2 regions of the Duganella zoogloeoides genome follow, and region 1 is predicted to be linked to the other one. Evidence: predicted binding sites of a transcription regulator. Region 1 holds the regulator's gene; the other holds the start of a gene.
What was found. Region 1 encodes FliA, which starts transcription of late flagellar genes. Its sites were predicted from a motif close to CTAAAGTTTNNNNNNNNNNNGCCGNTA; they were not measured.

Region 1 (4,423 bases):
CCGAAGCCCACTGCCGTCAACCGCGTGGGCGCCACGCCATTTTCCACGAATAAACGCACCACGCTGCTGGCGCGCACCGACGACAGTTCCCAGTTCGACGGGAATTGCGCATTACTGATCGGCAGATCGTCGGTGTGACCCTCGACCTGCACGTTATGGGTATCGTTCTTGAGCAGCACGCCTACCGCGCTCAACGCTTCCACCGATTCCGGCGTCAGGCGCGCATCGGCCGGGTCGAACAACACGCTGGCATTGATTTCCACGCTCACGCCCCGGCTGTTCTGCGTCACGCGTACTTTCCCCTCCTTGACCAGCGGCGCCAGCGTGGACAGCAAGTCCTGCGCCAGCCGGGTCATTTCCTGGCGCTCCTGTTTCAGCATTTCGGCGCGGCGTTTCAGGGCGGGATTGGGGATCGGCAGGTTGGGCACTTGCGTGTTGACCGGCGGCGACGATCCGGCGCCGCCAAAGGCGTCACCCAGGGCATCGGAAAACACCTTGTACTTGCCGATATTGACCGACGAGATCGCGTACATCACGACGAAGAACGCGAACAGCAGGGTAATGAAATCGGCGTACGAGATCAGCCAGCGCTCGTGGTTTTCCACCTCGTCGTCGAACTTTTTGCGGGCGCGCCGATGGTACATCTCAGTGCTCGCGCATCAAGGTGGCGATGCGCTCTTCGATCACGCGCGAGTGGTCGCCGGTGGCAATATCGTAAAACACGGCGGCGGCGATTTCCTGCTGGTGCACATGCTGGTTGACGATGGCCTTGAGCTTGTTGGCAATCGGATAGAAGAACAGGTTGGCCAGGCCCACGCCATAAATCGTGGAGACGAACGCCACCGCGATGCCGGCGCCCAGCTTGGTGGGGTCGGTGAGGTTTTCCATCACGTGGATCAGGCCCAGCACGGCGCCGAGGATGCCGATGGTGGGCGCGTAGCCGGCGGCCGATTCCCATACCCGCACGGCCAGCCGTTCCTCGGTCTCGTACGCGGTGATTTCGGTGTCGAGCAACTGGCGCAGCTTGTCGGGGTTGATGCCATCGACAATCAGGCGCAGGCCCTTGGTATTGAATTTATCCTTGGAGGCCAGCATGTGGCGCTCGAGCGACAGCAGGCCGTCGCGGCGCGCGGCCAGGTTCCAGGCGCTGATGTCGCGCGCCAGTGCGGCCCGCGTGTCCGGCGGCGGCGCGAACACCATGCGCAACATCTTCATGCCGCGCACGAAGGTGCGCAGCTTCGATTGCAGCAGCACGGCGCCGAAGGTACCGATCACCACGATGGCAAACGCGGCCGGCTGCACCAGCGAGGACAGCTTGCCGCCCTCCATGGTCTGGCCGATGGCGATGCCGATCAGCGCAATGACGACACCGGCTATGCTGGCCCAGTCCATGCCTTCTCCCTGAGATTGGCCCGCAGGCGCGCCACGGCTTGCGTATGCAGCTGCGATACGCGCGATTCCGACACACCCATCACGGCGCCGATTTCCTTCAAGTTGAGCTCCTCTTCGTAGTACAGCCCCATCAGGATCTTCTCGCGCTCGGGCAAGGCATCGATGGCGTTGATCACGGCCTGGCGGAAGTCGGTGTCGAGCAATGCGCGCAGCGGATCGGACTCTTCATCGGAACAGTAACGGTCGAGGAAACTGTCGTTGCCGTCGTCGTCATGGAAGTCCTCGTAGTACACCAGCTGGTGGCCGCCGCCGTCGGACAGCATGTCCTGGTAATCGGACAACGACAGCTTGAGCGACTTGGCCACCTCCGACTCGGTCGGTGGATGGCCTAGCTTTTGTTGCAGCGTGCTCATGGCCGCTTCGATCTTGCGCATGTTCTGGCGCATCGAGCGCGGCAGCCAGTCGCTGGTGCGCAGCTCGTCGAGCATGGCGCCACGGATACGCAGCACGGCATAGGTTTCGAACTGCGCACCATGGGTTTCTTCGTAACGGTTGATGGCGTCGAGCAGCCCGATCATGCCGGCTTGCACCAGATCATCGACCTCTACGCTGGGCGGCAACTTTGCCTTCATGTGATGGGCAAGACGCTTGACCAACGGCATGTGCTCCGTCAGCAAGGTGTTCTTGTCCGCTTTCCCTTTGACCGTGTACATAGCCTATTGTTTTACTTTCAAGCGCTAAAATGATTGCCGCTCCCCATCTGGAAAGAAGGCGAGCCAGCCAGCGCAAAGCGCCCCGCCAGTTGACGAAACGCCACCGATGCACCGGCCAGCGGAAACGCATCCACCACCGCGCGACCCAAACGCGCGGCGCGCTGCAGGTATTCATCGGCCGGCACCGAGCCCATCGAGACCAGGTTGACGGCCAGGTAGCGGCTGGCAGCTTGTGCCATATTATCGTAAACCAACTTAGCTTCGGCTTCCGATGCACCGGTGACAAGAATTCCGAACGGCCGGCGGCCCAATTCCTGGTTCAATTGCTTGATTAAACTGTAGGCAGCCTTGATCGAAGCAGCGCTGGCCGACACTTGCACCACGATCTCGGAACTGGCCATGACCGGCACCGGGAACGACTCGCCGTCGAACTCGCCATCGACAATTACCATGCCGGTCTGCTTGACCAGCACGTCGAAAGCCTTGGCCAGGCGGCGGGTTTCGTCGGGGCCGCTGCGCGGCATGCCGCGCGTCATCGACGCCACGGCAAAGCCCTGCGGCGCCTGGTGCAGCACCTGGTTCAATGCGCATTCCTGGCGCGCCACGTTGAGCAGGCTGGCGCCGCCGTCGAGGCCGAGCCGGCTGGCCACGCCGCGGGCGCTGGCGCACGCGTCCATCAACAGCACGTCGTTGCCGGCCCGGGCCAGCGAAGCGCCCAGGTTGACCAGCATGGCGCCCTTGTCGTCCTGCGCGGTGGCGGACAAAAAGGTGACGATGCGGGGCTTGGGGCCCGCCAGCATGCGGCGCAGGCCTTCGGCCTGGTCGAAATCGAAATTAGCCAAGGTGTACCTCGCGCTGCGCGTTGTGCTGGCTGCCCGACATCAACAGCGGCAGTTCATTGTCCAGGTATTGGGTATTGACGACGTCGCGTTTCAATTTGAACGCGCGATCGATCAGGTAGGCCGGATCGGCCAGGTGCAGGTCTTCCGGCACCCGCTGGCCGTTCGAGACGTAGAACAGGTTGAGCTTTTGGCGGATCACCACGTCGAGCACGTTGCCGATCGCTGCCGCTTCGTCGAGCTTGGTCATGATGCAGCCGGCCAGGCCGCTGCCCTGGTAGGCGCGCACCACTTCCGACAGGGTTTCCTGGGTAGCCGTGGCATTCAGGCACAACAGGCGCTTGACGTCGGAGCCGGCGCCTTGCAGCATCGAGACCTGCTCGGTGACCATCTGGTCGCGCTGGCTCACGCCCACGGTATCGATCAGCACCGTGTGCTTGTTGCGCAATTCCTTGAGGGCGATGCGCAGGTCCGCTTCGTCCTTGACCGAGTGCACCATCACGCCGAGGATCTTGCCGTAGATACGCAGTTGCTCGTGGGCGCCGATGCGGTAGGCGTCGGTGGTGATGAGGGCCAGCTTGTCCGGGCCGTGGCGCATCACGCAGCGCGCGGCCAGCTTGGCGGTGCTGGTGGTTTTGCCAACACCGGTTGGCCCCACCAGTGCGAACACGCCACCCTGGTCGATCAGCGCATCTTCGTTGGCCATGGCCGACAGGTTGCGTGTCAACACGGTCTTAATCCAGCGCATGCTGTCGGCGACATCGCGGTTGGCTGGCAGCTTGTCGATCAGGTAGCGCGCCAGGCTGGCCGAAAAACCGGCGGCCAGCATCTCGCGCAGCACGGCGGCTTTTTGCGGCTCGCGGGCCTGGGTGCTGCCCCAGGCGATTTCCGCCAGCTGGGTTTGCATCATGCCGCGCATGGCGCGGATTTCGCTCATCATGTCTTGCATTTCAGCGGCGGCGCTCTGCTTGGCGCTGGCGACGGCCGAGGCGACCATGGCGCTGACCTGGTCGGCATCGAGTTGCGGTGCGCGCGGCTGGGCTGGCATGCTGGCCGGCGCTGCTGCAGCAGCGGTCTTGGTGGCGTACGACGATGGCGAGGCGACCACGCGGCGTGGCGGTTGCTGGGCCTGTTGTGCCTGTTGGGCGGCGTGGTGGTGCAGCGGTTGCATGGCCTGCTGAGGCGGCTGCGCCTGGCGTGCCGTCGGCTGCATGGTCTGCTGAGGCGGCTGCGACTGGCGTGGTGGCATGTAAGGCGCTTCGTCGAAATGGGGCTCGAGGCGCGCATCGAGGCGCTGGCTACGTTGCGCGATGGCGGCGTCGAAGTCGAGCGACGGGGCCGGCTCGGCCATCGGCGAGTGCGGCGCCGGCATCGCCAGCGAAGCGGCGTCGTCGTTGGCCAGGGCCAGGATTTCCACCATGCCGTCTGCCTGGCGGTTGGACAGGATCACGGCGTCAGGCCCCAGCGCTTCGCGAACCT
Region 2 (4,423 bases), 560 kb from region 1:
ACGTTGGGACGGATGGTTTGCAGCAGCTTGCCAGCTTCCGCATAGTCGGCAGCGTTTTTCGAGTACGCCGGTTTGCCGAGATACATCAGCGCGGCCGGCAATACTTCGGACGGCGAATCGAGGAACGACACGCCGCACGATTTCACCTTGGATGCATACTTGGGATCGAACACCAGGTCCCAGGCATTGGCCGGCATCGGCATGCCGCCGAGCGCGGCTTTCACCTTATTGACGTTGATGCCGACCGTGGTGTAACCCCACAGCCAGTCCACCAGGTATTCGTTGTTCGGGTCGATGCTGGCCAGCTTGGCCTGGATCGCCGGATCGAGGTTTTTCAGGTTGGGCAGCTTCGATTTGTCGAGCTTGCGCAGCAGCTTGCCTTCGATTTGCAGGCGCGCCCACTGGGCGGTGGGCACCACGATGTCGTAGCCCGACTTGCCGGCCACGAGCTTGGAGTTCAGGATTTCGTTGTTGTCGAACACATCATAGCGCACCTTGATGCCGGTCTCTTTCTCGAAATTCTTGACCGTGTCTTCCGCGATGTAGTCGGACCAGTTATAGATGTTGAGGACTTTTTCCTCTTGCGCCTGAGCCAGACCAGTCACCATCGATCCGGCCACTGCGGCCACCGCCAGCACGCCAACGAACTTTCCTGCCATAACACCTCCGAGTGGGATTCATACACAAGCCGTGATGATCCGGCATCGGGCCGTTACGTGCAAGCGGTTCGTTTGGATTAGCCGAGCAAATCGAACAAGGTGCCGGTGGACCCGGTGCTGCCGGTGCCGAACATGCCGCCGCCGGTGCCGGTCTGCGACTGCGCCGAGTACAGCGCCGCCAGCGCGGTGGCCTGGGCGGTGAGTGCCTTGGTCAGCGCGGCACGCTTGGTGTTGGTGGCGTCGAGCTCGCGGTTGACCTGGGTGGTTTCGCGGCTGATCACGCTGTTCTTGTCGGTAAACGAGGTCGCTTTCGCGCCCATCAGGTCGGCCAGGCCCTTGCCGTCGTTGGTAAACAGCTTGGCGACCTGCGACGAGTCGGCAGTGATGGCTGCCTGCATTTTCTTGTCGTCGATCACCAGGTTGCCGTCCTTGTCCTGGCTGATGCCGGCCGCCGCCAGCGCCGACGAGGACACGTTGCCGCCCCCCGTTTTGAGCAGCAGGTCCATCTGCATGGTGACCTGGCCCAGCGCGGTGTCGCCCTTGAGGGCGCCGCCCGCCAGGGTTTTCAGCTTGCTGTTGAGGTCGTTGTAGGCGGCCACGAAGGTCTTGAGGTTGTCGCCGATCTTGCTGGCATCCTGGCTGATGGTGATGTCGGCCTTGCCCTTGCCAGTGAGCGTAAGCGCGGCGCCGTCTATGCCCTTGTTCTTGTCCAGCGTGTTGCTGGCGCTCTTGATCTCCTTGCCATCGACCGTGAGGATGGCGTCCCGGGCGGCCGTGGTCTGCTTGAAGCCCTGCTTACCTTTTTCGTCGGGATCGTAGCCGAGCAGGTTTTTCAGCGCGCCGTCGCCACTGACGCTGATGCGCATGCTGTTGGCCTCGCCGTTCTGGCCGGCGATCGACAGCGACACCTTGCCATCGTCGCCCTTGGCCACCGTGACGTCCACGCCCGCGGCCTTGAAGGCGGCAGCGATGCCTTCAACGGTGTTGTTGGTGCTGTCGATGGAAATGGTCTTGCTGGTGGCGGTGCCGTTGGTCGTAAAGCCCTTGTCGCCGGCCGTGCCGAAGTCGATCTTGACGGTGGTGGGCGCGCCGGTGCCGACCTTGGCGGTGGCGGAGCTGAATTCGCCGCTGGTGAGGAACTGGCCCTGCGCCAGCTGCTGGATGTTGATCGCATACGTACCGGCCTTGGCGCCGCCGGTCGACGTGGCGGTGAGGACGGTTTTATCGGAACTGGCGGCCGAAGTGGACAGGCCGCTGCCGGTCAATGCCGCAGCGATCGACTGGAAACTGCCCAGCGCACTTTGCAACTGGCCCAGGCCGGAGAGCTTGGTCTGGCTGCTGGCCAGCGCGGCGTTGAGCCTGGTCGCGCCATTGTTCTGCGACATCATAGTCTGCTCGACGCGCTTGTACACGTCGGCGCTGATCGATGAGGTGGTGCTGGCAGTGTTGGTGGCAGAGCTGGTGAGCGGATTGATGGCCATAGCGGGGTCTCGGCTGTTTTCGGCAGTTATATATACCAATAGTATGCTACAGAAACTCTATTTCAAAGCAATGAACAGGCGGCCAATTTCGCTTCTATCCGTCGGTGCCGTGGAAAACGAACCTCTTCCTTCTGCATCATTGACTTTCATTGCACAATTAACGGCTTGCCGTTGACTTTAGAATGCGAATCGTTATCATTATTGTTTTCGCCTAAAAGTTTTCATTTTTATTCTACCAACAGGACTACAGCAAACATGAATCAGCAAGCACACGCCCGCACGGGTCTTACCCTCAATCGTCTCGCGGTCGCTGTCGCGCTTGCCATGCCGTTACTGGTCCAGGCACAGACCGCCGGACAGGATGCTGTATTGCAACAAGTTGAAGTGTCGGCTCAAAAAACCGATGACACCACCGGCACTTACAATGTCGGTCGTACCCGCTCGGCAACGCCGCTGGACATGTCGCTGCGCGATACGCCGCAATCGGTGACCGTGATCACCCAACAGCGCATCCAGGACCAGTTCCTGCAAAACGTCACCGATGTCATCAACAACGTGGCCGGCGTCTCGGTCAACCAGTACGAAACCCACCGCGGTGGTTTCACCTCGCGCGGTTTCGACATCGACAACCTGCAAATCGATGGCGTGCCCACCACCTGGCAACAACAATGGAGCGGCGGCGAGACCCTGTCCAGCCTGGCAACTTATGACCGCGTGGAAGTCGTGCGCGGCTCCACCGGCCTGATGACCGGCGCCGGCAACCCGTCCGCCTCGATCAACCTGGTGCGCAAGCGCGCCACCAGCAAGGTGCTCACCGGGTCGGCCGACGTGTCGGTCGGCAGCTGGAGCGACCGCCGTGGCCTGGTCGACGTTTCCACCCCGCTCACCAAGTCGGGCAATGTGCGCGCCCGCGTGGTGGGCGAAATCCACAAGGCCGACAGCTACGTCAACTCGCTCAAGACCGACGACAACACCATTTATGCTACCGTCGAAGCCGACCTCACGCCTTCCACGCTGGTATCGGTCGGCTTCAGCCGCCAGACCACCGATCCGAACGGCCCGATGTGGGGCGGCCTGCCATTCTGGTACAGCGATGGCACGCAAACCAACTGGGATGTATCCAAAACGTCCACCGCCAACTGGACCAAGTGGGAAACCTCGTATAACAACGCCTTTGCCAACCTCGAACACACGTTCGACAACGGCTGGAAACTGCGCGCATCCTACACCGACAGCGTGCGTAAATCGGACTCCGCCTTGCTGTACCTGTCGGGCACGCCGGACCGCGTGACCGGCCTGGGCATGTTCGCCTTCTCCGGCGCCTACGTCACCGAGACCAAGCAGCAGGACGCCGGCATTCAACTGAACGGCTCGTTCAACCTGGGCGGCCGCAAGCATGACGCCGCCTTCGGTTACACCCACTCGAAGCAAAAGTTCAACTCCAACAGCCGCGCTGCCGACTTCGGCACTGCCGACTCGTCGGTCGGCAACTTCAACAACTGGAATCCGGCCGCCTACCCTACACCGACCTGGGGTCCCGAGACGTTCTACGAGCGCAGTGAAACCACCCAGGACGGCCTCTACGGCGTGGGCCGCTTCTCGCTGGCCGATCCGCTCAAGCTGATCGTCGGCGCACGCGTCACCAAGTACGAGAAATCGGGCACCGGCCTGTACACCACTGCCTACAACATCAAGCATGACAACGAAGTCACGCCATATGCCGGCCTGGTGTACGACATCAACAGCACCTTCTCGGCGTACGGCAGCTACACCGAAATCTTCCAGCCGCAGAACTACAAGGACCTTGCCGGCAACTACCTCGATCCGATCGAAGGCAAAAACAAGGAAATCGGCATCAAGGGCGAATTCCTCGACGGCCGCGTGAACGCGTCGTTCGCATTGTTCAAGATTTCGCAGGACAAGCTGGCCCAGGCGGCCGGCAATGTGGTGCGTCCGGGCAGCACGCTGCCGGAAGCGTACTATCGCGCTGCCGACGGCGCCACCAGCGAGGGCTTCGACCTGGAAGTAACGGGCGAAGTGGCGCGCGGCTGGAACGCCAGCGCCAGCTACACCCACTACAGCGCCAAGGATGCCGACGGCCTGCCGTTCAACAGCATCTATCCGCGCGACCTGTTCCGCGTGTTCACCACCTACGACCTGTCCGGCCCGCTGGCCGGCGTCACCGTGGGCGGCGGCATCAACTGGGAAGGCAAAACCTACACCACCGACCCGGCCGCGCCTGCCGGCAACACCACCAACAACCAGATCCTGCAAGACTCGTTC

Region 2: fliD (flagellar filament capping protein FliD) is a predicted target of FliA. The motif match lies at 2,374-2,400, and genes of this name have one in related genera.

Annotation. Positions count from the first base shown of each region.
Region 1 is NZ_CP140152.1:1,117,786-1,122,208, reverse strand. Features, by position in the region: gene motD (flagellar motor protein MotD) at 1-644, opposite strand, end outside; gene SR858_RS04900 (flagellar motor protein) at 646-1,392, opposite strand; gene SR858_RS04895 (RNA polymerase sigma factor FliA) at 1,374-2,105, opposite strand; gene SR858_RS04890 (MinD/ParA family ATP-binding protein) at 2,123-2,947, opposite strand; gene flhF (flagellar biosynthesis protein FlhF) at 2,940-4,423, opposite strand, start outside.
Region 2 is NZ_CP140152.1:1,677,937-1,682,359, reverse strand. Features, by position in the region: gene SR858_RS07455 (polyamine ABC transporter substrate-binding protein) at 1-659, opposite strand, end outside; gene fliD (flagellar filament capping protein FliD) at 737-2,140, opposite strand; gene SR858_RS07445 (TonB-dependent siderophore receptor) at 2,510-4,423, shown strand, end outside.